2 regions of the Microbacterium sp. Root280D1 genome follow, and region 2 is predicted to be linked to the other one. Evidence: predicted binding sites of a transcription regulator. Region 2 holds the regulator's gene; the other holds the start of a gene.
The links. Region 2 encodes LexA, which represses DNA repair genes until DNA is damaged. Its sites were predicted from a motif close to TCGAACANNTGTTCGA; they were not measured.
Positions count from the first base shown of each region.

Region 1 (14,860 bases), 490 kb from region 2:
GATGTCGAGGCCGCCGAGGGCGCTCCGCGTCTCGGTCACCACCTCGGTGGCGAAGGCCTCGTCGCGGACGTCGCCGGCGAGGCTCAGCCCCTGGCGGCCTTCGGCGCGCACGAGATCGATGGTCTCGTCGGCATCCGCCTGCTCCTCCGGCATGTGCACGATCGCCACGTCGGCTCCCTCGCGGGCGAAGGCGATCGCGACGGCTCGGCCGATTCCGGAATCCCCGCCGGTGATCAGGGCTCTACGCCCCTCGAGACGCCCGTGGCCCACGTACGACTCCTCGCCGTGGTCGGGAGTCGGGCGCATGTCGTCGGTCAGTCCCGGCTGGTTCTGCTGCTGACCGGGGAATTCCTCGTCGCGGTGCTGGCTGCGGGGGTCGGGGGTGCTGTCTGCCATGGTGTCTCCTCTTCCTCGCGACTCGCCATCATCGTGCGTGGCCTGAGTCGGGCGTTCAACGAGACTCGCGGCCCGTCGGCGCCCTCGGGAGGGGGTTGACAATCGACACCTCGATCGACGATCGGAGTGCGACAGGTGAATGGCTCGGGCCGCTCAGGCCCCGGGGGCGGCGGGCTCGTCGTCGGCCGACGCGACGGGGCCGGACGTGTCCTGTGGCTCGGGAACGAGATACAGCCCGCTCGGCGCGTTCGCGGTGAAGGCGAGCGCCTCGATCCAGGCGCGGTTGATCGACGGCTGCCTGCTGCCGAAGTACTTGAAGGCGAGCGAGCTGCCCGGCTGCACCCACACCGTCGTGCGGCCGCCGCCGACGCTCGCGTCTTCGCGCCAGCTGAACGGGAACGGCTCGGCGCGTCGCAGCTTGGCGGTCATCACGAGCTGCAGGTGGGTGAGGGCGCGATCCTCGATCTCGGTCTTCACGCTGCCCTCGTAGATGAACTTGCCCATTCGCCCTCTCCTCTGGTGTGCAGGTCTTCGTCATGCAGTTTATGGGACCGCAGGCCCTCGATGCGTCGGCCCGAGCGGGCTGTCCAGACGGGGTCGGAGCGGGCCGAAGTCAACCCCCTGCGTGCGGATCCCTTCGCCGATATCCTGGCAGGAACCGCGAGGAGACCCACCATGAACGCACGACACATCGACGACCGTTCCGATGAGGGCTACACCCCCACGACCACTCACGCCGAGTTCGGCGAGGGCAACCCGCGCCTGCGCGTCACGCGCGACGGCGAGCGCGCCGAGTTCGCCCTCGAGGTCGACGTGGTGCGCATCGGCTCCGCTGCCGACAACGAGCTGCGGCTCGACGGCGCCGACCCCGTGCACGCCACGATCACTCACGACGACCGTGACGAGTACGTCCTCGAACTCCACGGCGAGGGCGAGATGAACAGCAACCCCGACGCCACCGCCACCCACCCCGGCGATCGCACCCAGACGCTGCGCACCGGCGCACGCTTCACCGTCGGCGAGTGGGAGCTGGTCTACGCACGCGACGAGTTCGCCGACCACGGGCGCCCGTACGGCGGACGCCTCGGCGGCGAGTACTCCGACCAGCCGTTGCAGCCCCCGCGGCCCGACTACTCCGACGAGGCGACCATCGAGTCCGACGCCCCGACGCACGCGGACTCCGCTGAAGAGAAGTGACAGCAGAGCAGTCACCGCTGGGCCGCGTCAGCGACGTCGCCGCTGAGCGCGGACTGCGCATCTGCGTGGTCGAATCCCTGACCTCGGGACGTCTGGCGAGCACGATCGGCGCGGGGGCCGATGCCGGTTCGTGGTTCGCCGGCGGCATCGTGGCCTACCTCACCGATGTGAAGGAGAGCCTGCTCGGACTCACGCCCGGAACGGATCCGTGCTCCCCCGAGTGCGCCGAGCATCTCGCCGCGAGCGCACTGCGGCTGTTCGACGCCGACGTCTGCATCTCGACAACGGGGGTCGGCGGGCCCGATCCTGAAGGCGGGCACGAGCCCGGCACCGTCTACGTCGGATGGGCCACGGGCGACGGGGTCGGTCACCGCAGGCTGGCTCTCAGCGGCGATCCGCAGGAGGTCCTCGACGAGACGGTCGACACCGCCATGCGGCTGCTCGCTTTCCATGCCGAGGGCATCCGCCCTGCGGGACCGCGGCGCTCGGGACCGGAGTCTTCGGCATCCGCGGCTGCCGAAGACGACGCCGAAGACGACGCCCAGGGAGATGGCGCCCAGGGAGATGGCGCGGCAGAGCCCACGGCCTGAGCCCTGGCTCTCCTGCGCTCGACCCGTCTCCCGTCAGCGTCCGGGTACGACGCCGATGCGCAACGGCGCGCCGGGTGCGGATGCCGCGGTGATGGCCTCGTCGAGGTCGGCGAGCTGCCGCACTTCGCCGACCGCGTCCACGAACGGGTAGGCGCGTCCTCGTCCTGCGAGGAATGCGACAGCCTCGGCGAGCTCCGATCCCGTGTAGTTGTGCACGCCGGTGACGGTCACCAGCCGTCGAACGATGCTCTCGGCGTCGAGGGGCACCGGCTCGGCAGGGAAGACGCTCCCGACCAGCACGACCGTGCCCCCGGTGGCGACGCCGGTGAGCGCCTCGGCCACGGCATGCCCCGAGGCCTCGATCACGACATCCGGATCACGATCGATCGGACCGGCGCCGAAGCGTGCGGCCAGAGCCAGCCGTTCGGGTGCGGGGTCGAGCACCTCGACCGTCGCGCCGTGCTCCACCGCGATCGCCGCGGCCGAGAGCCCGACGAGTCCGGCTCCGTGGATGCGGACGGTCGCGCCGTCGAGGTCGTGATCGCGCGCAGCCCGGGCGACGGCGGCCCAGGCGGTCGCGGTCGCGCACGATGCCGGAGCGAGCACCGCGGCTGGCAGGGACTCGGGCACCCGCACGATCGCGGTGCCCGCCCGCACCTGGACGTGCGAGCCGAACGCGCCGGTGAGGTCGCCGTGCACGCCGATGCGGTCATGACCGTACTTGCCGAGCGCGCGGCACTTCTGCGGCACACCCTGGGCGCACCTGTCGCAGGTGCCGCACGAGATCGTGACCGACCAGACGATCCGATCCCCGATGCGCACGGGGACGCCGTCGACCGTCGAGGCCCCGCCGTCGCCCAGGGCGATCACACGTCCGACGCTCTCGTGTCCGAGCACCAGCGGCACCGGGGCGGACCGACGTCCGTGCACGGTGTGGACGTCGGACCCGCAGATCGTCGACATCTCGACGGCGACGAGCACGTCGTGCTCACCGAGCGCGACACCGGGCACGGCGATCACCTCGTGCGGGTGGCCCTCACCGATCCACACCATCGCTGTGGCCGCGGGCCGCAGGGCCACGTCGCGACGGTGGCCGGGAGGACGGATCAGCAGAGTTCCCATGTCAGGGCCTCAGACCGTGGGCACGAGAGGGAGCAGCCCGCGCTCGGTGAGCGTGCCGCGAAGATGCGTCACGTCCTCGAGCACGACGTCGGCACCGGCGAGCTCGAGCGCGCGTGCGTCGTGGGCGCCCGTCAGGACGCCGGCGACGAGACCGGCGCCTGCGCGGCGGCCCGACTCGACGTCGCTGATCGTGTCTCCGGCGACAGCGACAGCGGCGACCGACGAGGTCTGCGTGCGGATCAGCGCCGTGAGCACGAGATCGGGTGCCGGACGCCCGCGCCCGGCGTCGACCGGAGAGAGGGCGAGGTCGATGAGCCCGCGCCAGCCCAGACCGTCGATCAGCGCATCGCGGGTGACCGGCGCGAATCCCGTCGTGAGCACGACCCTCAGACCGGCGTCCTTCAGCCCCTGGATCGCATCGGCCGCCCCGGGGATCTCGGTGACCCCCTGCTCGGCCACGATCTCGGCGTAGGCGCCTTCGAATGCGGCCGTCGCGCGCTCGGCGGCGGCACGGTCTCCTCCCGCGAGATGCGTGAAGACCTCGATCTTGGACTGCCCCATGGTGGCGCGCACGTGCGCGAGCGCGTCATCCCACGGCATCCGATCGGCGACTCCGGTGCGTTCGGCGGCGCGCTGGAACGCCGTCTCGACGACCCCGTCGTCGAGCACCGTCGTGCCGGCCATGTCGAGCACGATGAGTTCGAGCGCCGGTGCCGGAGCTGCGTCGAGCTGAGTGGTCATGAGGTTCCTTCCATTGCAGGTGTCCACCCGAAGGTGGCGGTGAGATTCTCGTCGGCGAGCCCCAGACCCGTGGTCATTCCGATGCCGGTGGTCGCGGCGAGCACCAGCACCCCCTCGTCGACCGTGTCGATGAGGAAGTCCTTCGACGCCTTCGCATACACGCCCTGCCAGCGCTCCAGCACCCGTGGGGTCGGCATCTCGAACAGCGCCTCCGCCTCGGCGAGGAACGCCGTGAACGCGGCCTCGGGTTGGAACGGCTCCGGCGCGGTCGATGTGGCGTGCGAGTCGCCGATGATGAGCGTGCCGTCCGGCAGCTGCGTGTACATCTGATTGAGATCGAGCGCGGCGAGATCCGGACGCTCCGAATGCAGGCGATCGCGGAGCGCGGCGGTGGCGGCACCGTCGGCGAAGCGTCCGTAGCGGACGAGCGACCACCCGGTCAGCAGCGGGGCGGAGAGCGGATGCCGGAGACTCACCGCTGCACGCATCATGTCGAGAGCGCACCGGACGACGCCTGACCGTTCCGCCACCTCCGGCAGCAGCTGGTCGATGTCGTGATTCGCCGCGACGACGACCGCGCCTGTGGTGATCGCGCCTCTCGTCGTCTCGACGCGGCGTCCGGCGACGGAGGTCGCCGCCGTGCGGAAGCGGAAGTCGACGCCCAGTCCTGCGAGGTGCCGCACGATCGCCGCGGCGGCGGTGCGCGGATCGGTCTGCAGGTCGGTCTCGATGTGCGCTCCACCGAGGAGTCCCCGGCGACGGAGCGGGGCGAGGCGCAGCAGCTCATCCGCATCGAGCATCCGGATGCCGCCATCGGCCGCCGCCTGCTCGAGCACGGCGATCTCGTCGGCGTGGCGGGCGGCGACCAGTGTCCCCGACTCGCGGATCCAGAACCCCGCATCCTGAGCGAGGCGCAGCCACAGGTCTCGGGACAGGTCCGCGTAGCGCCGGGCCTCCCCCGTCTGCGCGCCGATGCAGAGGTGGCCGAAGTTGCGGATCGTCGCGCCGACGGGAGCATCCGCTCTGTCGACGACGATGACGCTCAGACCCCGCCGTACCGCCGCGTAGGCGGCGCCGAGGCCGATGATCCCCGAGCCGACGACCACGAGGTCGGCGGAGTCGGTCGAGCCGGTGCGGCCGCTCATCGGAACACCTTGCGCATCCACATCGCGAGCCCTTCGACGACGAGCACGGTGACGAGGATCATCAGCACGATCGCCGTCACGGTCTCATAGCGCGAACCCTGGCTGGCGTTGAGCAGGTAGTACCCGACACCGCCTCCGCCGACGATGCCGAGGATGGTCGCGGCGCGGATGTTCGTGTCGAGCATGTAGAAGCTGTGCCCGATGAGCGCCTGCATGCCCTGTGGCACGGTCGCCGAGGCGTAGGTCTGCAGCCGGGTGGCGCCGACCGCCCGCAGGGCCCGTTCGGGCCCACGGTCGACCTCCTCGAGGGAATCGGCGATCAGCTTGCCGAGCAGACCGATGCCGCCGATGGCCAGCGCGATGACTCCCGCCTGGGCGCCGAGGCCGGTGATGACGACGAGCACGATCGCGAGGATCAGCTCGGGAATGCCGCGGATGCCGACGAGCAGGAAGCGCGCGATGCCCCGCGCTCCCGCTCCGGGTGCGACGTTGCTCGCGGCGAGGGAGCCGAGGATCAGCGACGGCAGCAGCGTGAGCACCGTCGCCGCGAGTGCGATCGCGACCGTGTCCCGCATGGCCGCGATCATCGCGGACGCCTCATAGCTGCCGAATGACGGCGGCCAGAACTTCGCTGCGACCTCGGGGAGCTTGGCCCAGAAGGTGAAGAAGTCCATCCAGTTGATCTGGCTGACGACGACGCTGCCGATGACGACGAGCACCGCCGTCCCGATGCCGATCGTGTTGCGCACCCGCTCCGCGGTCCACGGTCGACGCACGGCGGTCTGCGGGCTGGCCGCCCACTCCGGGCGCTCCGTCGTCGCCGCGCCCGTCGCCCCGCGCAGTCGCGGGTGGATGATGCGGTCGATCCACGACCGCGTCTGCCGCTGCTGGCCGAGCATTGCCCCGCGCACCAGGCTCGACACGATCTCCATCACGACGCACAGGATGAAGATGACCAGGGCGATGCCGAGGCCCTTGCCGTAGTTCAGCGACTTGAAGGCGTAGGACATCTCGAGTCCGAGGCCGGCCACGCCCACGTAGCCGAGCACGACGCTGCCGCGCAGGTTGATGTCGTTGCGGTGCAGCACCGTCGCGACCCAGCTCGGCAGCACCTGGGGAAGGATTCCTGAGGCGAACTCCTGCATCTTCGATCCCCCCGCGGCGCGGATCGCGAGCCGGGGGCCCTCGTCGATCTGCTCGATCGCGTCGGCGAACATCTTCGAGATCATCCCGATCGAATGGATGCCGATGGCGAGGATGCCGGGCAGGGTGCCGAGCGAGAACATGAGAACGAACGCCATCGCGAGCACGACGTCCGGCAGCGCTCGGGTGAGCACTCCCACGAACCGCGCGGCGGCACGCCATCCGTTGCCGGGGGTCGTGTTGGAGGCTGCGAGGTAGGCGATCGGCACCGACAGGGCGGCGGCGAGCAACGTGCCGACGAGCACGAGCCCGACGGTGAGGGCGATCAGCCAGGCGAGGTCGGCCGGTTCAGGGAACGAGAGGCCGCCGACTCGGGCCATGAAGTTCTCGGCGTTGCCCCAGCTCTGCACCATCGCCGGGATCGAGATGCCGACCTCGTCGACCGCGAGGATGCCGAGCACCAGGAGCGCCAGCAGCGTCAGCCCGGCGGCGATGCGCTCGGCGGAGATCGGGCGGCGAGGAGCTCGATCGGCGACACTCGTGCGTGCGGGGGTCGCGTGCGCCCGCGGCGGGTCCGAGAGGACGGTCATGAGGCCCGCGCCTTGTCGAGCTGGGCGACGTCGACCGTGATCTCGGTGAGTTCGTCCTGCACGGCGCGGATCTCTGCGGTGGTCGTGGCGACGCGGCCGTAGATCTCCATGACCTCGGCCTTGGTCAGGTCGCCGGTCGGGGTGTCGAGCACGATCTCGCCGTGACGCAGCCCCACGATGCGGTCGGCCCACGAGATCGCGAGGTCGACCTGGTGCAGGCTGCAGACGACCGTGAGCCCCTCGTCGGCGGCGATCTCACGGATCAGCGCCATCACCTGGTCGCTGGACTCCGGGTCGAGGGATGCGACGGGCTCGTCGGCGAGCAGGATGTCGGGCTTCTGCATCAGGGCGCGGGCGATCGCCACGCGCTGCTGCTGGCCGCCGGAGAGGGTGTCGCTGCGCTGATAGGCCCGGTCGAGCAGCCCGACGCGATCGAGGTGCTCGAGGGCGCGCAGCTTCGCCGCCTTCGAGTAGCCCCAGAGGCCGAGCCGCGGGCCGCGGACCTCCGACAGAGATCCGGTGAGCACGTTCTCGAGCACCGTCAGCGAGGGCACGAGCTCGAACTGCTGGAAGATGAAGCCCACCCGGCTGCGGAGGGCGCGCAGCGCCTTGCCCTTGAGCGTCGGGACCTTCGCGCCGAGCACCTCGATCTCGCCCGAGGTCGGCACCTCGAGACCGTCGAGGTGGCGCAGCAGCGTCGACTTGCCCGAGCCGGAGAGCCCGAGCAGCACGACGATCTCGCCGCGTGAGACCTGCAGCGATGCGTTCTTCAGCGCGGTGGTCGAGCCGAAGGTCTTCGTCACACCGTCCAGGCGGATGAGGGCATCGGTTGCCGTGTTCATGTCAGTTCTCCAGGGTCGTGGCGTCGAGCGTGATTCTTGCGGGTGAGCGCCCCGCGCTCCGCTGCCCCGGGTGGGAGCACACTGCGGAACGGGGGCGCTCGGCTGACGCTGCGGTCAGCGATAGGGCGTCAGCCCTGGCACTGCTCCGCTTCGGTCTCCTTGCAGATGTCGCGGATCAGGTCGTAGTACGCGTCGTCGACGGGCTTGGTGGCGTAGAACACGCTGCGGAACGCATCAGTGTCCGCGCCCTCGATGCCGGCGGCGATGATGTCGTCGATCGTGATCTCGGAGAGTCCGTCGATGAGCTCCTGCGCGACGTCGTCCGGCAGAGTCGACGAGTAGACGAGCGGCGCTCCGGGGACCATGGTCTCGTCGATGACCTTGACGGCATCCGACTTCTCGACCTCGGAGTCCTCGGCGAATCCGACCTCGCACTCGACGCCTTCGCCGACCTTCTGCACGCTCACGTCATGCTTGCCCGCGAAGACGGGCGTGATGTCGGTCTTGGGGTCGATGCCCGCCTCGAGCAGGTTGTAGGAGGGGAAGAGGTATCCCGACGTCGACGAGGGATCGACGAAGCAGACCTTCTTGCCGGCGAAGTCCTCGATGCTCGAGATGTCGCTGTCGGCAGGCACGATGGCTTGGGAGTAGTACCCGGGCTCCTGGCCCTCCTCGGTCACGATCGAGGAGATCGGGGTGAGCTTCGCGCCGTTGTTCGTGGCGGTGACGTAGGTGAAACCGGAGAACGAGGCGACATCGACCTTGCCGGCGACGGCGGCCTCGATGAGCGCCGCGTAGTCGGTGGACTCGTGGTACTCCACCGTCTTGCCGGTGATCTCGGCGATGTAGTCCATGAGCGGCTGGTAGTTCGTCTCGGTGTCGACCGAGTCGGGCACGACGCCGAAGACGAGCGTGTTCTCGTCGACGGCGAATCCGCCGGCGGCCGATGATGCGTCGGCACCGGACGCGCCGGTGGCCTCTGCGGAGCCGGAGCAGGCGGCGAGGCCGAGCGCGAGGATCGCGGCGCCGGCGAGTACGGGGAGAGCGCGGAGCTTCATGAGGACCTTTCAGAGTGAGAGGGGTGATCCACGAGCCACTCTGACAGGGCAACAGCCAAGATATGTACCTAACTTGGAAGAGTTCAAGGTCCGTTCACCCGGTCTTTCCTCGGATGAACATCGAGGGAACGCGCAACCGTTCCACCTCGATAGCGAAGTAGTATGCCTATGTGGCCGAAGCTGTATACACCCAGATCGCAGACGACCTCCGCGCGCAGATCGCGGCGGGCACCCTGCGCCCCGGCGACGACGTGCCGACCGAGGCGGAGCTCGCCGAACGGTGGCGCACCTCGCGGGGTCCGATCAGGAACGCTCTCGCCGCCCTGCGCGGAGAGGGCCTGATCGAGACGGGGCGGGGACGCCCCGCGCGGGTCGTGTCGCGCAAGGCCAGCCAGGCGGTCGATGTGTCGGTGCCGTTCACTCGCTGGGCCCGCGATCTCGGGGTGACTCCGGGCGCGCAGACGCAGGAGTTGAGCCTTCGCAGGGCCGGTGACCGCGCAGAACTGCTCGGAGTGTCACCCGAAGACACGATCGTCAGCGTCGTGCGACTGCGCCTGCTCGACGGCCGGCCGACGATGCTCGAGCGGCTCTTCTACACCGAGGCAGTAGGACGACGACTGCTCGACGTCGACACGGACGAGGTCTCGATCACGGAGTACCTCGGGTCGGTGGGACACCCGATCGTCGGGCTCGAGCACCAGATCGACGCCGTCGCCGCCGACGAGCAGGATGCCGCCCTGCTGCGCGTGCCGCAGGGAACGCCGATCCTTCGACTCAGCCGCATCTCCCGTGATGCGAGCGGGCGCATCTTCGAGGCGTCCGAAGATCGCTACCTCAGCGAGGTGGTGCGGTTCACGGTCGCGGCGTCGGGGATCTCGACGGACGGGCACTACATGCGTGCAGTGGGCGGCTGAGAGCCGGCCAGTCGATCGGCATCGATTCCTCGAGGTGACTCGTCGGAGGAAGCCGATCGCGAGCGCGATGGGGATCAGATTCCAAAGACCGCGCTCGCGATCACAGCGCTGGGGATGCGCTATTTCTGGGGTATACCCAATGTAAGCGCCCGGCTACACCATGGAACACGGTCTATAGTCGAGATCTACCCTGGACTTTCGTCTAGGTTTCACGTCGAAAACCCCGGAATTCCGCGGATCTGGCTCCCAGCGTACCGGAATACCGGTACGCAATCCCCTGCCATTTTCAAGCCGGGATGCTGGGATGCCGGAGGCGTCAGACGATCGGCAGCAGCGCCGAGACGACCCAGCGGCCGTCGAGTTCGCCGGCGCTGAATTCGCCGCTGGCACCGAGAACCCGTTCGGCCATGCGGCCGATGCCCGTGCGGCTCGAGGAGAGCTCGCGACGCGGCGTGATGGAGAGCGGACTGCTCACCGCCATCTTCGCGGCGTCGTCGTCGATGTCGAATCGGATCTCGACTTCGCCCGCGCCGGCGTACTTGAGGACGTTGGTGGCGGACTCTCGCATGATGCGCGCGAGGATGATCTCGGCGGCCCGCGGGACGCGCTCATCGGAAGGGTCGCCGATGACGGCCACGGCATGGCCGGCGGCTTCGAACTCCTGCGCGGCCTCCTCGACGGAGGCCACCAGATCACCGGAGGGCATTCCCTCGGAGCGGGGTCCGTCGTCTGCGAGGTCGATCACGAAGCGGAGGTCGGTCATCGCCTTGCGTGCGGCGATGCGAATCGCCTCCTGCGAATCTCTGCTCGTGCGATCGTCGTCGAGCATCTGCACGTGCAGCGCCACCACGGTGAGGTGGTGCGCGATGCTGTCGTGCAGCTCGCCGGCGATCCAGCGCCGCTCAGCGAGTACTGCCTGGCGTTCCTGCTCGGCCTTCTCGGCCAGTTGCATCTCTAGCGTCCGCCCCCGAGCGAATGCCAGGCGAAGCGCATAGCCGACGGCTCCGGATACTGCGGCGCCGACCAGGAAGATGCCGATGTTGAACGCATCCGTCGAATCGCCCATGGCGACCAACGCGGATGCGACGAGGAAGACTCCGACATAGGACAGGACCAGTGAGGTCCACCCCAGGCGCACGATCAAGCCGGCCGCGAAAGCGGCGACGGTCAGCACCTGGGCTTCGATGCCGGGGATGAAGGATAGGGCGAACACGACGCCGAGGGCGTATGTCGCGATGAGTGGCGACCAGAGGAAGAGGCCGAGGACTGCAGTGGATGCGATCCCGATTGCCGCTGTCAGAGGTTCCAGCCCCGGAGGGAGGAACAGTCCGACGATGTCGAAGATGACGATGGTCCCGACGACCGCCAAAACGGCGATGCGTTCTATCGTGCTGAGCTTCTCGCCCCTGCCGAGTCGGGTGACGTCAGAGCGGTCACCCGTCGAAAGACTTGAAGCCATACTTCAGTATCTCCTTTTCGCCATATAGATTAGCGGTAGAAGCCGAAGAAGTGACCAACCTGGTTCCAGAAAGACATATACGTTCACCTCCTTTATTGCACTTTTGACTAGCGATGTACTCATCTTCTCGGTGATCTGCGAGCGGCACATCTGTCTCACGGCTACACCTCGATAGCCAAAGGTCTAATACCTCGCGCCGCAGGTAGACCCCGGTTAGGCTTCCTCCATGTCCCAAATCCGCGTCGTGATCGTCGATGACGATCCCCTGGTGCGCTCAGCGCTCTCTCACTTCGTCTCCCGCGACCCGGAGATCACGGTGATCGCCGAGGCGGAGTCCGGGCTCGAGGGCATCGAGGTCGTGGAACGCGAGCGTCCCGACGTCGTGATGATGGACGTGCAGATGCCGGAGATGAACGGCATCGAGGCGACGGCGGTGATCAGCGAACGCTGGCCTGAGATCAAGATCCTCGCGGTCACCACGCTGGACGGCAGCGACACCGTGCTTCCGATGCTCAGCGCAGGTGCGTCGGGCTATCTGCTGAAGGACTCGAGCGCGGCGAGCATTCTCGAAGGTGTGCGAGAGGTGTACAGCGGAGCGAGCTCGCTGTCGCCGCGGATCGCGTCGCTGTTGATCAAGCACGTGCGGGATACGGAGCCCGTCGGCGGCGACGACACCCTGGAGGCGCTCACGGATCGCGAGCAGGAGGTGCTGCAGCGACTCGCGCAGGGGATGTCCAACGCCGAGATCGCGCGCACACTGATCGTGTCGGAGGGAACCGTGAAGGCCCACCTCGGCCGCATCATGTCGAAGTGGCACGTGCGCGATCGCGTGCAGATCCTCGTCACGGCAGCGCACGCCGGGCTGGTCGACTTCCGCTGAAGCGGGCAGCTGACCGGCGGGATCGCTGACCGGCGGGATCGCTGACCGGCGGGATCGCTGACCGGCGGGATCGCTGACCAGCGGGATCATTGGAGTGAGACTGTTGAGGCGCGTCCATTGAGCCGGGCACGGTGAGTCCGGCTCGCTGAGTCTGGCCGGCTGTTCGGGATCAGCAGCACTTGCCGTGAGGATGCCGCCGCGTATCACCCGGTTCGAACGAGGCACCTTCGGTCACGGTCCGCGGGGAGGCTGTGTTGTGGGGTGCGCCAGCGTTGGTCGGGGTCCCACCAGTTCGGTCCACGGACTTCGGGGAGCCCGTTGTTCATACGGATCTCCCACTGCGAGGTGCCCAGGGATCGGTGGTGCCACCAGCACAGCGGCACACCGTTGTCGGTATGGGTCGGCCCACCGCGGGCGTGTTCGGTGACGTGATGGATCTCGCACCAGGATGCGGGCACGTGACACCCGGGGATGAGGCATTCCTTGTCGCGGACGATGATCGCCCGGCGTTGATGCACGGTGAACACGCGGTCGGTGGTGCTGATCCCGATGATGCGCCCCTCGTCCAGGAGCACCCGTTGGATCGCCCCCGCACATGCGGTCTGCGCCGCGACGGACACAGGCACATGCGCACCGGATCCGGGGATCGTCGCCCACCCGCCATTGCCCGCACCACCACCCGCGCCGGCGATGCCCGCACCGAAGGCAGAACCTTCCGCATGGTGGGCGAGGTCTGTCGCGTCGACGGTGACGACGAGCACCGGGGATGCACCACCGAGCGTGGGCATGTCCTTGTGACGGGCGGCTATCGCGAGAGCGGCGGCGAGAGCATCGTGGCGTTTCTGCGACGCCGTGCGATCATCGAGCACGCTGCGCTCATCCACATTGAACGGATCAACACCCGGGTCAGCACCGGTGTCTGTGTCTGTGTCTGTGTCTGTGTCTGTGTCTGTGTCTGTGTGACCGGTGTCACCGCTGGGGGTGAAGAACACTCCCGGCATGGGCGGGCCGTCACCCTTCGGGTTCAGCATCGCGTCCAGGATCAGCTGCAACTGGGCCGCGGCATCCGGAGTCAGATACCCTCGGATCGCATGCATCCCGTCCGTGAGACGACCGATCGTGATCCCGCGCTTGCGCCGCGCGTCCTCATCCTTCGGCTCCTCCCCGTCCGGGTCGAACATCGAGGCGAGATCCTCCGCAAGAGATTTCAAATCCTGCACCGTCGGCGCCGGACCAGAATCCGCGCCCCCGCCGATCCCGTGCCCGCGGGCGCACCCCGCCAACGCCACATCCGCCGCCAACCGCTGATCCACGCTCAACCGGTCCCACACCCGCTCGATCGGGCCCGTCGCCGCCAGAAACCCCGTGACACCCACCACACCATCCAACAAGGCCACGCGCATCTCCGACCACCGCGCCGGCATCCGCTCCCCCGCCAGACTCACCGGCCGGCGCACCAGATCGACGACCCTGTCGACCCGGGACGCACCCCGCACATCCACGCCCACCATCCGCTGCACCAGCTCGTTCACCCCGCGACACCCTGCCGCATGCGGAAACCCCGCAGGATCCCCGGTCGCCACGGTCTCCACGATCACCGCCTCGGCCCGCCGGAACACGGCCCCCGCCGCCTGCAGCACCGCGACACGCTCCGCATCGCTCAACCCCGCCAGCGCGTCATCACACAGCACCGCATCAAGGTCAGCGACGACCCGACCCAGACGCTCCACGATGCTGTTCATACCCTCGAGTCAACACGGAACCACCGACATCCGACCCCCGAAACCAGTCCGATTTAGACCAGATCAGAGCACGTATTCCAATCTCCCGGAATGCCGCACAACGCAGGCACAAGAGGAGCGGAGAGACCAGTCAACGAGGGCAGAAGAGACAAGAGGAACGAGGAACGAGACACGAGGAACGAGACACGAGGAACGAGGAACGAGACACGAGGAACGAGACACGAGGAACGAGGAACGAGAAACGAGGAACGAGGAACAAGGAACGAGGAACGAGACACGAGGAACGAGAAACGAGGAACGAGACACGAGGAACAAGACACGAGGAACGAGGAACAAGGACCCAGACACGAGGAACGAGACCCCGCCACGAAGCACCCGTCACGGGGCACCCGATCAGCGCCGGAGCGGCTCGGCCTTCATGAAGACGTCGACCGCGTCTTCGCTCTCGAGTTCGAAGCCGTGCCTCTCGTACAGCCGTCGCGCCGGACTGCCCTGCAGCACATTGAGGCGGAACGGCCGGTCATCGCCCGCATGACGCGTCTCCAAGGCGTCCGCCAGCACCGCGGAGCCGAGGCCGCGGCCCTGCTGAGCGGGATCGAGGTAGAAGTGCTCGATCCACACCGCGTCGCTCTCGGGCCTCACCGCGATGAGGCCCACGTCCCGTCCGGCAACCACGATCACTCGCGTGTTCTGCGGGACGAACCCATCGAGGAACCGCTGCCGCACACGCACCGGGTCGAAGCGTCCGAGACGCTCCAGATCGGCGCGCATGACGATCGCTCGCAGCTCCGACATCCAGTGCGCATCCGACGGACTGCTCTCTCGAAGACTCCACCCGGCGCACACAGCATCCATACAATCACGCAGGCCACGCACCCGGAGCGACCGCGACCACGACCACGACCACGACCACGACCACGACCACGACCACGACCACGACCACAGAACCACGACCACAGAACCACGACCACAGAACCACCGCCGCAGAACCACCGCTACAGCGCGAGCAGCACGATTCCGCCGGCGACGACCGCGGACGCG
Region 1 covers NZ_LMJK01000003.1:306,551-321,410, reverse strand. Annotated here, with positions in the region: gene ASE34_RS14005 (SDR family oxidoreductase) at 1-396, opposite strand, end outside; gene ASE34_RS14000 (hypothetical protein) at 550-900, opposite strand; gene ASE34_RS13995 (FHA domain-containing protein) at 1,072-1,593, shown strand; gene ASE34_RS13990 (CinA family protein) at 1,590-2,183, shown strand; gene ASE34_RS13985 (alcohol dehydrogenase catalytic domain-containing protein) at 2,217-3,305, opposite strand; gene ASE34_RS13980 (HAD family hydrolase) at 3,315-4,046, opposite strand; gene ASE34_RS13975 (TIGR03364 family FAD-dependent oxidoreductase) at 4,043-5,191, opposite strand; gene ASE34_RS13970 (PhnE/PtxC family ABC transporter permease) at 5,188-6,924, opposite strand; gene phnC (phosphonate ABC transporter ATP-binding protein) at 6,921-7,766, opposite strand; gene ASE34_RS13960 (phosphate/phosphite/phosphonate ABC transporter substrate-binding protein) at 7,895-8,824, opposite strand; gene ASE34_RS13955 (GntR family transcriptional regulator) at 8,995-9,738, shown strand; gene ASE34_RS13950 (sensor histidine kinase) at 10,055-11,197, opposite strand; gene ASE34_RS13945 (response regulator) at 11,424-12,077, shown strand; gene ASE34_RS13940 (HNH endonuclease signature motif containing protein) at 12,281-13,819, opposite strand; gene ASE34_RS13935 (GNAT family N-acetyltransferase) at 14,213-14,614, opposite strand; gene ASE34_RS13930 (EamA family transporter) at 14,815-14,860, opposite strand, start outside.
Region 1: the regulator LexA is predicted to act here: its motif matches at 13,884-13,899, upstream of ASE34_RS13940 (HNH endonuclease signature motif containing protein).

Region 2 (14,860 bases):
GCCGTGCCGACCGCCTGGGCTCCGCTGACACGCTGTCGGTGCAGAGCCCAGCGGCCCGAGGGATCGTCGGAGTACACGATCTCGTCGTCAGCCGTCCACTCGGGCTGCAGCGCGGCGCGAGTGGACAGCTCTGTGCGCGCGGTGCCGTCCGAGATCACCAACGACGCTCGCTGCCACGGCATCCGATCGCCGGACCACTCGACCCACGCGGCACGAGAACCGTCGGGAGACAGTGCCGGATGAGCGTAGAACGACTCGCCTTCGACGAGGGTCTTCAACAGCGCAGGCCGGTCGGATGCCGACCCGTCGGTCGGGATCTCGACGATGGCGCGTCGGTGAGGGGAGACGGACAGATCCTCCCGCACGGCGAACAGGCGGCCGCTCTGCAGACGCAGACCGCCGTGCGCCGGGCCCGGGGGTGTCAGAGGAACGGGGACACCGCCGCGGGGCATGCGGTGCACGCGCTGATCCTTGGCATCGACGAAGTACAGCGTGCCGTCGGCATCCGCGGTCCACGCCCCGCCGCCGTACTCGTGCACGCGAGACCGAGCACTCCATGGCGCGGGAAGGATCTCGGCACCCGTCGAACTTCGCACGGTCAGGCGACCGCCCTCGGCAGGGATCGACTCACCCCACCAGATCTCGTCAGCCACGAAGGCGCTGCCATCGATCCGCGGAGACGACGCGGCGATCCGGTCGGGGGTGAACGGAGAGGTCCAGGTACCGAACGGCGACGACATGGTTCGAGCCTATGGTGCGTCGACGCCCGCCGTCACCGGCAGGGTGGGAGGGGAGTCAGACCGCGCGCAGCACGGCGACGATCTTGCCGAGGATGACGGACTCGTCGCCGAGGATCGGCTCGAATGCGGAGTTGCGAGGCAGCAGCCAGGTGTGGCCGTCGCGTCGACGGAGAACCTTCACCGTCGCCTCGCCGTCGAGCATGGCGGCGACGATCTCGCCGTTCTCGGCGCTGCTCTGCGACCGCACCACGACCCAGTCGCCGTCGCAGATCGCCGCATCGATCATCGATTCGCCGGACACCTTGAGCATGAACAGGTCGCCCTTGCCGACGAGCTGCCGGGGGAGCGGGAAGATCTCCTCGACCTGCTGGTCGGCGGTGATCGGGACACCTGCGGCGATGCGGCCGACGAGCGGCACGAGCGCCGCATCGCCCACGGGGGTCGCCACATCGGCGGGATTCTCTCCGCTGGTGCCGGGGAGGTCGATGAGCACTTCCATGGCACGGGTCTTGCCGGGGTCGCGTCGCAGATATCCGCTCAGCTCGAGCTGGCCGAGCTGGTGGGTCACGCTGGACAGCGACTTGAGGCCCACGGCGTCGCCGATCTCTCTCATGCTCGGCGGGTACCCGTGACGGCTGATCGACGTCTGGATGACCTCGAGGATCGCCATCTGCTTGGGACTCAGGCTCTTGCGGCGACGGGTGCGCGGGACGTCGGCGTCGGGGGCGGAGATGTCGCTCATGGTGCTCCTCAGGTGTGCGATTCCGGCGTCTCAGTTCGAATGTCGGAGGCCCGTGGTGGGGTGTTGACATCGAAACCGTATCCGAGAATCGCGCCGAAGTGGAAGATCTGTTCGAGCGTGTCGGCCGATTCCCGGACTTCTGTTTCGAAGAACGCTTGACAGATGTTCGAATTCGAAGATAACTTCGGAACGTAGCTTCGCATTCACGGCTCCCGGCCGAGGCGCGAATGCGAACGCTACGCCAACTTCACCGCCCACGCGGTAGATGCAGAGGAGCACGACATGAGCACCATCACCTTCAGCAGTGCAGCAGTCCTTCCGGCTCGTCCGGCGACGCGGCTCAAGCTGACGGCGCGCGGTCGACGTGTCGTTCTCGCTGTCGCGGCCGTGCCGCTCGCAGCCGGGATCGCATTCGCCGCACTCAGCGGCGGCAGTGCGATGGCCTCAGGCGAACAGACCGCCACGGCATCGTTCGCGACGGTGACGGTGATGCCCGGCGACACGCTGTGGTCGATCGCCGAGAGCGTGGCCCCCGGCGCGGATCCGCGCGACGTGATCGGCGACATCACGCGTCTGAACCTGCTGCGCGGCGGCGAGCTGCAGATCGGCCAGGAGCTGGCGATTCCGGCGCAGTATTCGGAATGAACCCGTGAGGGCCGTTCGATCGAGCGGTGCGGCGCGGATGCGCGTTCACACTCCGTCACCACGGGCGTCTGTGTAGCGAAGGCGGCCTACCATGGGAAGGGTGACTGCATCACTCGCCGACCTCCCTCTTCGCGACGACCTCCGAGGGCTCACGCCCTATGGAGCGCCGCAAGCGCCTCTTCCGATCGCACTCAACGTCAACGAGAACACGCATCCGGTTCCCGACGCGGTCGCCAGTGACATCCTGGACGACATCGCGGTCGCGCTCCGCGATGTCAACCGCTACCCGGATCGCGAGTTCACCACGCTCCGGGAAGGGTTCGCGGAGTACCTCGGTCATGGTCTCGAACCGGCTCAGATCTGGGCGGGCAACGGGTCGAACGAGGTCCTTCAGCACATTCTGCAGGCGTTCGGCGGGCCGGGCCGCACGGCGTTCAGCTTCGCCCCGACCTACTCGATGTATCCGCTGATCTCGAAGGGCACCGGAGCGCGCTGGGTCGCCGGCACCAGGCAGCCCGACTACACGATCACCCCCGAAGAGGCGGCATCGCAGGTGCGAGATGTCGATCCTGACGTCATCCTGCTGTGCTCTCCGAACAATCCGACAGGCACGCCGCTGGGCCTCGACGTCGTCGAAGCCGTGTACGAGGCGTCGAACGGAATCGTCGTCGTCGACGAGGCGTACCAGGAGTTCGCGCCGCACGACGCGGCATCGGCTCTGACCCTTCTCGAGGGACGACCGCGGCTCGCCGTCTCCCGCACGATGAGCAAGGCCTTCGCCTTCGCGGGTGCCCGCGTGGGGTACCTCGCCGCGGATCCTGCCTTCATCGACGCTCTGCGGCTCGTGCGCCTGCCGTACCACCTCAGCGCTCTCACGCAGGCCGCAGCCGTCGCCGCTCTGCGCAACTCCGACGTGATGCTCGGCATGGTCGAGGAGATCGTCGAGCAGCGGGATCGCATCTCCGCGACGCTCGAGGCGCTGGGGTACACCCCGCATGAGTCCTGGTCGAACTTCGTCCTGTTCGGGGGTGTCGCAGAGCCCCAGAAGGTCTGGCAGCAGCTCTACGAGCAGGGTGTTCTCATCCGCGACGTCGGGATACCCGGGCACCTCCGCGTCACCGCGGGCACCGAGGCGGAGACCACGGCATTCCTCGATGCCCTCGCCTCGATAGGATCGGCTTCATGAGCAGCCCCGCCCAGACCCCGCGCACCGCCACGCGTGTGCGCAGCACGTCGGAGTCCACCGTCGAGCTCGAGCTGAACCTCGACGGCACCGGTGCGAGCCGTATCGACACGTCGGTGCCGTTCTTCGATCACATGCTGACGGCTTTCGCGAAGCACTCGCTCACGGACCTCACGGTGCGCGCCTCGGGGGACACGCAGATCGACGCACACCACACCGTGGAGGACATCTCGATCGTTCTCGGTCAGGCCATCCGCGAGGCGCTGGGCGACAAGTCCGGCATCTCGCGATACGGCGACGCTCTCGTGCCGCTCGACGAAGCGCTCGCGCAGGCTGTCGTGGACATCTCGGGGCGTCCCTATCTCGTTCACACGGGGGAGCCTGCCGGTTTCGAGCACCACCTCATCGGCGGCCACTTCACCGGTTCGCTCGTGCGCCACACGTTCGAGGCCATCACCTTCAACGCGGGACTCACGGTGCACGTACGCGTTCTCGGGGGCCGCGACCCCCACCACATCGCCGAAGCCGAGTACAAGGCATTCGCTCGGGCGTTCCGCCAGGCCAAGGCCCTCGACCCCCTGGTCGACGGCATCCCGTCGACGAAGGGCGCACTGTGAGCAGGGCTCCCCGGGTCGCCGTCTTCGACTACGAATCCGGCAACGTCCACTCGGCTGTCAAGGCGCTCATCGCCGCCGGTGCTGATGCGGTGCTGACGCGCGACCGCACGGAGGCGCTCGAGGCCGACGGTCTCGTGGTGCCCGGAGTCGGCGCGTTCCAGGCCGTCCGCGATGCGCTCTACGCGCACGGCGGTGACGAGATCATCGATCGCCGGCTCGCAGGCGGGCGCCCGGTGCTCGGCATCTGCGTCGGCATGCAGGTTCTGTTCGCGCACGGTGTCGAGCGCGGGCACGATTCCGAGGGTCTCGGCGAATGGCCGGGAGCGGTCACGGAGCTCAACGCGCCGGTGCTGCCGCACATGGGGTGGAACACGGTCGAGCCGGGCGCCGAATCGGTGCTGTTCAAGGGCATCGAGAACGAACGCTTCTACTTCGTGCACTCCTATGCCGCGCAGTCGTGGGAGCTCGATGTCATCCCGCCGTTCCCTCAGCCGGTGCTCACGTGGTCGACGTACGGCGATCCGTTCCTCGCCGCGGTCGAGAACGGGCCGCTCTCCGCGACGCAGTTCCATCCCGAGAAGTCCGGAGAGGCCGGAATCCAGCTGCTCCGCAACTGGGTCGACAGCCTTCGGTCCTGACGCGTCGGCAGCCCGCTGAGCCGCCGTCGATCCGAACCTCGGACGACCGGTCCGTCGGGTCCTCTGCCGAACGGCTCAGAAGCCTCGGGCGACGGCGGCCGCGGCAGAGAGCCACGACCGCTGCGTCGGCGCCGCAAGTGCACGAAGACGGAGGTGACCGTCGACCATCTCCCGATCGAAGGGGATGCCGACGACTTCGCGCGCGAGCGGCTGATATCCGGCGATGACGTCTGCGACTTCGGCGGGGGATGCCTTCGGGTCCGCCTGACTGACGACGACCACTGACTCCCGAGCCAACCGTGCGGATCGCTCGTCGCGGTCTTCGAGTGCCTCGAGCAGCAGAGCCCCGGCCTCGGCATGGTCGTCACGTGTCGTCGTCGCCACGACGATCTGGTCGGCGAGGTCGATCATCCGCAGCCACATCGGATCGGACTCGTCGTTGCCGGAGTCGATGATGATCAGACGGTAGAACTTGGCCGCGATCGCGTGGATGGAGTCGACGTCACTGGGCCGGAGCCGATTCTCGTGGGCCAGTCGGACGGGCTTCGACCGCAGGACGTCGTACTTCTCCTGCGGCTGGTGATGCACGAAGTGCGCGAGGTCGGCTGACTGTCCCTGGGCTCCCAGCAGGCGCTGGGTCTGCGGAAGCAGTTCGAGCAGTGTGCGATCGTGCGCCCCCGTCTCGGTGCGCCAGCCGAGGGTGCCGCGGGTCTGGTTGTTGTCCCACGCGAGAACCCCGGCGCCGCCGTACTGCGCGAAGACCGCCGACAGCAGCACGGTGGCCGGTGTCTTTCCCGCCCCGCCCTTCCCGTTGACGACAGCGACGGTGCGGGGGCCCGGCCAATGGCGGCTCACCGCGTGCTCGTCGTCGCGGACGGCGCGTTCGCGAGCGCTCGGGCCGAGGGTGAACCCGACGCGGTTGAGCAGCCCGCGTCCGCCCTGACGCGCTGGCTCCTCACGGCGCTCCTCCTGAAGGAACGAGCGACGCCCCACGCCCTGCTCGCGCTGCTGACGACGCGAGGATGCCGAGGACGCCGACTCTGCAGCGGCGGCGTTGGGCGCGGACGGGGCCGAGGCGGGCACGGGCAGCGGCGGAGCAGGCGGTACGTCGGAAGACTGGGGGCGCGGCGCCGTGGCCGCCGGAACGGCGGGCCGCGCGGTGCTGTCCTGAGTCGAAGAGCTCTGCTGTTCCGACCACGCGGTCGAAAGCGATCCGGTCGCAGCGGGCGCACCGGAAGGTGCCGGCGTCGTCGGTACCGCAGGGGCTGCGGGTGATGCGGCTGAGGGCGCGGGCGGTACTGCAGGGGCGGCGGGTGGCGCAGCGGGGACCGAAGGCGGTGCGGAGATCGGTACAGCGGGCGTGGCCGGTCGCGCATCATCGGAAGGAGGAGTTGCGGCGGAGGCTGCTGCCCATGCCGCTGCGGCTCGTGTCCCCGGCGCGGGGGCGGGCTGGGGTGCCGGTCGGGGGTGCGGGGCTGTGGGCTCCGCGTCGGGTCCAGCCGGCATCTGAGCGCGCTCATCCGGAGTCTCGGGAGGCAGCGCATTCCCGCGTCGCAGGGGTCCGCCTCCTCGCGCTTCCGCATCGCGCACCATGGAACATCTCCTCACACACCGAAACAGGGGCGTCATCGAGGCTACCGCGTGGCACGGGAGGTTCTCTGCTGTCATCGTTTTGGAGCGGGCCGATACGCGGGCTAGTGTCGATTCTCGTGCCGACGAATCGGTCTCTCCATCTCACCTGAGGACGTCATGAACGACTTCGCGCAGTCTCCCGCTCTCACCCTGCTTCCCGCCGTCGATGTCGCCGGGGGCAAGGCCGTCCGCCTCACTCAGGGTGAGGCCGGCACCGAGACCAGCTACGGCGACCCGCTCGACGCCGCGGGGGAGTGGGTCGCACAGGGGGCGAAGTGGATCCATCTCGTCGACCTCGATGCCGCTTTCGGACGCGGCAGCAACGCGCCGATCCTCCGCAAGGTCATCAAGCAGTTCAAGAACGTCAACGTCGAGCTGTCCGGCGGCATCCGTGACGACGCGACGCTCGAGGCGGCTCTCGAGAGCGGTGCGACCCGCATCAACCTCGGCACGGCCGCGCTGGAGAACCCCGAGTGGGCCGCCGACGTGATCAGCCGTTACGGCGAAGCGATCGCTGTCGGGCTCGACGTCCGCGGTACGACGCTGGCCGCTCGCGGGTGGACGAAGGAGGGCGGCGACCTCTGGGAGGTGCTCGAGCGCCTCGAGGATGCCGGCTGCAGCCGTTACGTCGTGACCGACGTCACCAAGGACGGGACCCTCAAGGGGCCGAACCTCGAGCTGTTGCGCGAGGTCACAGCCCGCACCCCGAAGCCCGTCGTGGCATCCGGAGGCATCTCGAACCTCGATGACATCGTGGCGCTCCGCGAACTGGTGCCGCTGGGCGTCGAAGGCGCCATCGTCGGCAAGGCACTCTACGCCGGCGCGTTCACGCTGGCTGAGGCGCTGGATGTCGCAGGGGACTGACGACGCCGGGGACCACGGTCCCCACGACCGTCATGGGTCGCACGAGCACCCGTCCAGCGATCGGGGCGACTCGGCCGGTGTGCCCTGGGAAGGCCGCAGCTTCCAGTCGAACCCTCATGCCGCCGACGACGGATCGGCCGACCCGGTTCTGCTCGACGCGCTGCTGCGTTTTCGGGCGGGCGACGGTGCTCAGACCGAGGTCGTCGACGCGTTCCGTTCGGCGCGGGTCCTGATCCCGCTCATCGCCGAGAAGGGCGAGGAGGGCGTGGCGCCGAGCGGTCTCGCTGTCGACAAGACTCAGGAGCTCTCGATCGTGACGGTCGCGGCTCCCGACGGCCGTCGCGTGCAGCCGGTGTTCTCGTCGGTCGAGGCGATGCAGCGCTGGGACGCGACGGCCCGTCCGATCCCGGTGGAAGCCGTGCGCGCCGCTCTCGCAGCGTCGGCGGAGGAGACGGATCTGATCGTTCTCGACCCGACGTCCGACACCGAGTTCGTCCTCCGTCGTCCCGCGGTGTGGGCAGTCGCGCAGGGTCATCGGTGGGAGCCGAGTTTCCTCTCGCCCGAGGTCTTGACTGCTCTGCAGGAGAGTGTCGCGCATGAACTCGCCGTGATCGACGTCGCCGTCGCGGCCGGAGACCCGGACGCCCGTCTGCGCGGACCAGAACTGATCGTCATCCTCGAGCTGGTCGACGGGCTCGAGCGCGAGTTGCTCGACGCCGTGCTCGCGCGCCTGGCGCAGCGGTGGGCGGCGGATGATCGTATCGCGGTGCTCGCCGACTCTCTCACCGTGAAGCTGCGTCGCTCGGCCTGACCGGCTCGGTGCTGCCACCGACCGGTCAGCCGCAGCGGCCGGCAGTCCCTAGTTGACCGGGCCTGTCCACTTCTCGCCCGGACCCTTGCCGATCGGGTCGGGAATGGTCGACGCCTCGCGGAACGCGAGCTGCAGCGAGCGCAGCCCGTCTCGGAGGGACCGCGCGTGCATGTCGCTGATCTCCGGTGCGCCGGCGGTGATCAGCCCGGCGAGGGCGTTGATGAGCTTGCGCGCCTCATCGAGGTCGAGCTGCTCCGCCGCGTGCGGGTCGTCGGCGAGGCCGAGCTTGACCGCCGCGGCACTCATGAGGTGGACGGCTGCGGTCGTGATGACCTCGACCGCCGGCACATCGGCGATGTCCCGCGTGGCGGAGGACGCCGCCTCCTCCTGCCGTGCCCAGCGCTCTTCGCGCTCGCGTGCAGCCTCATCCGATGCCTGGTTCGTCACTTCGCCTTGCCTTCTGTTAGACTTTGTCGGGCTCCGGAGCGTCATGCTCCGGTACGAAAGAGGATTCACTTCCCACCCGCGCTTGCCGTTCCAGGCTACCGGGTCTTGCACTCCACCGGATCGCGTCGTCAGACGGGGTCCGGCAGGCAGGGTGCGGAGCCGGCGTCTGAATGCCGGTGGGTGGGACGATTCTGATTTCGCCCGGGGTGCTGACAGCATCCTGGTGGCCGAATCCCATCGTCTAAGGAGCTACGCATCAGCGATCCCCGCACCAATGAGCGCATCCGCGTCCCCGAGGTCCGCCTCGTCGGTCCCGCGGGTGAGCAGATCGGCGTCGTCCGCATCGAGGCGGCGCTGCGCCTTGCGCAGGAAGCAGATCTCGACCTCGTCGAGGTCGCGCCCAACTCGAAGCCGCCCGTGGTCAAGATCATGGACTACGGCAAGTTCAAGTACGAAGCCGCCCAGAAGGAGAAGGAAGCTCGCCGCAACCAGGCGAACACCATCCTCAAAGAGGTCCGCTTCCGACTGAAGATCGAGGCGCACGACTACACGACGAAGCTCAAGCGCGCCGAGGGCTTCCTCAAGGCCGGCGACAAGGTGAAGGCCATGATCCTGTTCCGTGGTCGCGAGCAGTCGCGTCCCGAGCAGGGCGTCCGTCTCCTCCGCAAGTTCGCCGAGGATGTCGCCGAACTCGGAACCGTCGAGTCGAACCCGACCATCGACGGCCGCAACATGGTCATGATCGTGGCTCCGCTCAAGAGCAAGTCCGAGGCGAAGCAGGAGCAGAATGCGGTTCGCGACGCCCAGCGCGCAGCGAACAAGCAGGCCGCCCGCGAAGCCAAGACCGACGCCGACGAGCCGGCCGAGGCCGCAGCGGAGTAACTCCCGCCCCCAGACTCCCGCACCGCGGGTTGACACCGTCGCCTGAGAAGGCGCCATACGAAGGAAGAGAAGATGCCGAAGCAGAAGACCCACTCGGGTGCTAAGAAGCGCTTCAAGATCACCGGCAGCGGCAAGCTGAAGAAGCAGCAGGCCGGAATGCGCCACAACCTCGAGCACAAGTCGAGCCGTCGCACCCGCCGCCTCAACCAGGACCAGGTGCTGTCGAAGGCTGACACCAAGGTCGCGAAGAAGCTTCTCGGTCGCTGACGCGCCCGAACGCACGATAGGAACACAGGAAAATGGCAAGAGTCAAGCGGGCGGTAAACGCCCACAAGAAGCGTCGGGTCATCCTCGAGCGCGCCTCCGGCTACCGCGGTCAGCGTTCGCGCCTCTACCGCAAGGCCAAAGAGCAGGTCATCCACTCGCTGGTCTACTCGTACCGTGACCGTCGCAAGCGCAAGGGCGACTTCCGTCGTCTCTGGATCCAGCGCATCAACGCCGCTGCACGCCAGAACGGCATCACGTACAACCGCTTCATCCAGGGCCTCGGTCTCGCGGGTGTCACCGTCGACCGTCGCATGCTCGCCGACCTCGCGGTCAACGACGCAGCGACCTTCACGACGCTGGTCGAGACGGCGAAGAAGGCTCTGCCTTCCGACGTCAACGCTCCGAAGTCGGCTGCGTAAGCAGCTCTTCACCACAGAGGACGCTCTCCTTCGGGAGGGCGTCCTCTGTCGTTCGTCCGGCGTTTGCGCAGGAACGGTCCTGCCGTTCTCTAGACTGTGAACGTGCTGGAGAACCCCCGTTCGCCCCGAGTCCGTGCCGTCGCCAAGCTGACCAAGCGCAGCGCGCGCGCCGAGACAGGGCTCTACCTCCTCGAAGGTCCCCAGGCGGTTCGCGAGGCGCTGACCTACAGTCCTCAGGCGATCGTGGAGCTGTTCGCGACCCCGACCGGCTGGGAGAAGCATCCGGACATCCGCGCGAAGGCATCGGATGCCGGCATCGACGTGGAGTACGTCACGGAGTACGTGCTGAACGCGATGGCCGACACGGTCACTCCGCAGGGGCTGGTGGCCGTCGTCCGGCAGGCGCCCACGTCGGTGCGGGACATCTTCGCGGCATCCCCCCGTCTGGTGGCGATCTGCGAGGAGATCAGGGACCCGGGAAACCTCGGCACGATCATCAGGGCCGCCGATGCGGCGGGAGCCGACGCCGTCGTGCTGACGGGCCGCACGGTCGACCCCTACAACCCGAAGGTCGTGCGCGCCACGACAGGTTCGCTGTTCCATCTGCCCGTGTCCGTGGGCGCAGAGCTCTCGGATGTGGTCGAGAAGGCTCACGCCGCCGGACTCCGGATTCTGGCCGCGGACGTCAAGGGCGAGGATCTTCTTCATGCGCGGGCGGACGGAGTGCTCGCCGAGCCTACGGCGTGGCTGTTCGGCAATGAGGCGCGCGGTCTCGAGGACGAGGCGCTCGCGCAGGCCGACCAGGTGCTGAAGCTGCCGATCTTCGGCCGCGCCGAATCCTTGAACCTCGCCACGGCAGCGAGCGTCTGCCTGTACGAGAGCGCGTTCGCGCAGCGGGCGGCATCCTCGGCCTGATCTCCGGCGGACGAGCGGCCGCCCGTCCTGCTGGTAGGTTTGTCCCTGCTCGAGCGGAGAAGGGGACCCAGGGTCGATGCAGATTCTGATCGTGGAGGACGACGAGCGTGTCGCCGCTGCACTCGAGGCCTTCCTCGCGCGATCCGGGTACGCCACCGTGCGAGCCGCGGACGGAGCCTCCGCGCTGCAGGAATTGGGTGCGGACACCGAGGTGGTGCTCCTCGACCTCGGTCTGCCCGATGTCGACGGCATCGATCTCTGCCGTCGGATCCGCGCACGCTCCGAGGTGCCGATCGTGATCGTCACCGCACGCAACCAGGTCACGGAGCGCATCAGAGGGTTGCGTGCCGGCGCTGACGATTTCGTCGTCAAGCCCTACGACGTCCACGAGCTCCTCGCCCGGATCGAGGCGGTCACACGACGCTCTCGACCCGTGCGACCGGAATCCGAGGCGCGCGTACGTCTGCAGGATGGCGAGATCGAGATCGACCTCGTCGCCAGGCAGGTGATCATCGGACGCGCTCCGATCGAACTCACTCGCAAGGAATTCGACATCGTGGCGGTGCTCGCCCGGTACCCCGGCGTCGCCGTGCCGAAGGAGAGACTCATCCGCGAGGTCTGGAACACCGACTGGCGCGGCTTCGGGCACTCGCTCGAGGTGCACGTCGGCGCGATCCGCAAGAAGGCGGGTCAGCGGCATCTGATCGAGACCGTGCGCGGTGTCGGCTATCGGTTGGCCGGGTAGCGTTCGATGCGCAGACGTCTCGTCGTCGTCTTCCTGGTGCCGCTCGTCGCGATCCTGCTGTCGTTGGGCGGCGCCACGGCGTGGAGCGCGACCCGCAGCATCCAGCAGGCCTTCTACACCGAGCAGCTCGGTGACCTCGGGTATTTCGTGACCAGCGCGCGGCAGGCGCTGCGGTCGGGCAGCGCGACGGTGATCGATGCCGAGGTCGCCCGCTTCCACGAGGTGTACGGGATCGATGTGATCGTCTTCGATCTTTCCGGTGGGGTGTGGTCAGCGCGCGACGGCGGCGGCGAAGTCCTGTCAGAGGACGATGCCGCACGGGTCGGCCTCGCGCTCTCGGGGCGCCGCGCCGAGGCGCCCGAGCCGGTGTTCCCCTGGATCGCGGCAGAGTCCTCGCTCGTCGAGCCGGTCTTCGACGACGGCGACGTGATCGGCGCCGTGATGCTCTCCGCGGACGTCGAGGCGCCACGGACCCAGATCCTGCAGCAGATTCTTGTGCTGACGGTCGTGTCGATCGTCTCGATCGGACTCGGCGTGCTCCTCGTCTTCCAACTCGCCCGGTGGGTGCTCTCTCCGGTCCGACGTCTCGATGAGGCGATGATCGCGATCGAACGCGGCGAGATGGATGCGAGGGTCGCGGAGGACACGGGGCCTCCTGAGCTACGCCGGATGACGCGCGTGTTCAACGGCATGGCGGATGAGATCGAGCGCGTCATGACGCGTCAGCAGGAGTTCGCCCTGAACGCCTCGCACGAGCTCCGCAATCCCCTCAACGCGCTGCTGCTGCGTGTCGAGCACCTCTCGACCGGTCTCGGAGCCGACTGGAAGGACGACGTCGAGGAGACGAGGGAGGAAGGGCGCCGGATGGCTCGCATCCTCGAGACGCTCCTCGGACTCGCGCGCGGCGGACGCGCCGACACGACGATCTCAGCCGTCGATCTGACGACGCTCGCCACCCGCCGCGCAGACGCCTGGAGCGAGGTCGCGTCACAGCGACGCGTCCGGATGCTCTCGACAGGAGTGGGCCCGGTGATGAGCATCACCGACCGCACGATCGTCGAGAGCGCGCTCGACGCCGTCATCGACAATGCGGTGAAGTTCTCGCCCGCCGAGTCGGCCGTCGAGGTCGACGCGCACCGCAGCGGTGGACTCTGCGTGCTGACAGTCCGCGACCACGGCCCCGGCCTGACGCGAGAGCAGGCCGCGAACGCCGCCGACCGGTTCTGGCGCAGCGACGACAGCGGCGGGGTTCCGGGGTCAGGGCTCGGCCTCGCGATAGCGACCGACCTCTTGGAGTCGATCGGCGGCGAGCTGCGGGTCGATACGCCGGACGACGGCGGTCTGCTGGTGTCGCTGATGCTGCCGGACGGAGCTGAGGGATGAGCGGGCGGGCTAGCCGCCGCGCATGGTGGCGCAGAGGGGTGGCGACGGCACTCGTGCTGCTGCTCGCCGCCACGAGCAGCGCGTGCAGCGCTCGATCGACGGAGTGGAACGACTCTGCCTACGAGATCGCCGGCGGGGGAGCCAACGGGGTCTATTACGCCTACGGCGACGAACTCGCTCGGGAGCTGTCGGAGTCCTTGGGCATCCGCGTGTCGGCAGCCGAGACCGCCGGGTCCGTCGACAACCTCCTGCGGGTGAGCTCGGGGGAGGCCCTCCTCGGCTTCGCGCAAGGGGATGCCGCGGCCGACGCCGTCGCCGGAGCGGGAGCGTTCGACGAGCCCATGCCGGTGCAGGCTGTCGCTCGCCTGTACGACGAGTACCTCCACGTGGTCGTACGCGCGGATTCGGACATCGCCGCCCTCAGCGACCTTGCGGGCAGGACGGTGTCGCTCGGGGCCGAGAATTCCGGCGTCAATGTGATCGCGGCGCGAGCACTCGACGCCGCCGACGTCGACGTCGCGACGATCACGGATCCCCGGCTCGATCTCGGTGAGTCGATCAGCGCGCTCGAGAGATCCGAGATCGACGGATTCTTCTGGGTCGGCGGCATCCCGACACCGGGCATCGCGGAGCTCGCGACGACGACGCCCGTGCGGCTGGTGCCGATCGAGCAGACATGGGTCACGACGATCAACGCTCGATACTCCGATGCGTATCGGCCGTCCGACTTCCCCGTCGGGCTCTATGGACTCGACGAGTCCGCGCCCACGATGGCGGTGCCGAACTATCTGGTCACCTCGTCCGACACTCCGGACGGCGTCGTACGGGACGTCCTCACGAGCCTCTTCACGGTCCGCACCGATATCGCGCAGCGGGTTCCGGTCGCGTCCCTGCTCGACCGCAGGCAGGCGATCTTCACGGGGCCGGTCGACCTGCATCCGGGGGCCGTCGAGTACTACCGGGACCAGCGGGACTGAGGCCTCAAGAAATCCTCAAGAAGTCTCATTCCGGCATGTCACTCTGCCAATGTGGGGGTCGATCGCGCTCGATTCAACGGAGAATTCAGATGCCACAGAGTCCACGCCCCTCATTGAGGCGCGGACTCGGCCATTCTCCGGAGTCGTCCTGCGATCGGATCCGGTCGGAGGCTTGCTGCCACGTTCTACTCGGGGGAGGAACGGAGCAGCAGGGACGCCCCCACGGTCCGCGGGGGCGGACCGTGGGGCACTCCGGTTATCGGGCGGGATCGGCCCCATCGCGTGGTTACGAACGTGTAAATGTCGACGCATCACTGTGGAGCCACGTGAGCGACCTGGCTAGTTTGGAGAAATGATGACCACCGGTAAGCCCCTCGTCGTTGTCGACAACGTCCAGAAGCACTACGGCGACTTCCAGGCGCTCACGGATATCGACCTCACGGTGAACGCCGGCGAGGTCGTCGTGGTGATCGGTCCCTCAGGCTCGGGCAAGTCGACACTGTGTCGCACGATCAACCGCCTCGAGACGATCACGAGCGGCACGATCAGCATCGACGGCAAGGCGCTCCCCGCTGAGGGAAAGGGCCTCGCGCATCTGCGCGCAGACGTCGGCATGGTGTTCCAGTCGTTCAACCTCTTCGCGCACCTCACGATCCTCGAGAACGTGACGCTCGGCCCGATCAAGGTCCGCGGCATGAAGAAGGCCGATGCCGACAAGGAGGCGATGATGCTTCTCGAGCGCGTCGGCGTCGCCCAGCAGGCCTCGAAGCTTCCCGCACAGCTCTCCGGCGGACAGCAGCAGCGCGTCGCGATCGCCCGCGCTCTCGCCATGCAGCCCAAGGTCATGCTCTTCGACGAGCCGACCAGCGCGCTCGACCCCGAGATGATCAACGAGGTCCTCGACGTCATGGTGGAGCTCGCCCGTGACGGCATGACGATGATCGTCGTGACCC
Region 2 covers NZ_LMJK01000003.1:801,195-816,054, forward strand. Annotated here, with positions in the region: gene ASE34_RS16370 (prolyl oligopeptidase family serine peptidase) at 1-740, opposite strand, end outside; gene lexA (transcriptional repressor LexA) at 796-1,482, opposite strand; gene ASE34_RS16380 (LysM peptidoglycan-binding domain-containing protein) at 1,765-2,127, shown strand; gene ASE34_RS16385 (histidinol-phosphate transaminase) at 2,219-3,313, shown strand; gene hisB (imidazoleglycerol-phosphate dehydratase HisB) at 3,310-3,927, shown strand; gene hisH (imidazole glycerol phosphate synthase subunit HisH) at 3,924-4,565, shown strand; gene ASE34_RS16400 (MinD/ParA family protein) at 4,641-5,648, opposite strand; gene priA (bifunctional 1-(5-phosphoribosyl)-5-((5-phosphoribosylamino)methylideneamino)imidazole-4-carboxamide isomerase/phosphoribosylanthranilate isomerase PriA) at 6,315-7,061, shown strand; gene ASE34_RS16410 (SseB family protein) at 7,045-7,872, shown strand; gene ASE34_RS16415 (DUF1844 domain-containing protein) at 7,921-8,319, opposite strand; gene infC (translation initiation factor IF-3) at 8,551-9,201, shown strand; gene rpmI (50S ribosomal protein L35) at 9,274-9,468, shown strand; gene rplT (50S ribosomal protein L20) at 9,501-9,887, shown strand; gene ASE34_RS16435 (TrmH family RNA methyltransferase) at 9,990-10,802, shown strand; gene ASE34_RS16440 (response regulator transcription factor) at 10,879-11,547, shown strand; gene ASE34_RS16445 (sensor histidine kinase) at 11,554-12,930, shown strand; gene ASE34_RS16450 (TAXI family TRAP transporter solute-binding subunit) at 12,927-13,907, shown strand; gene ASE34_RS16455 (amino acid ABC transporter ATP-binding protein) at 14,260-14,860, shown strand, end outside.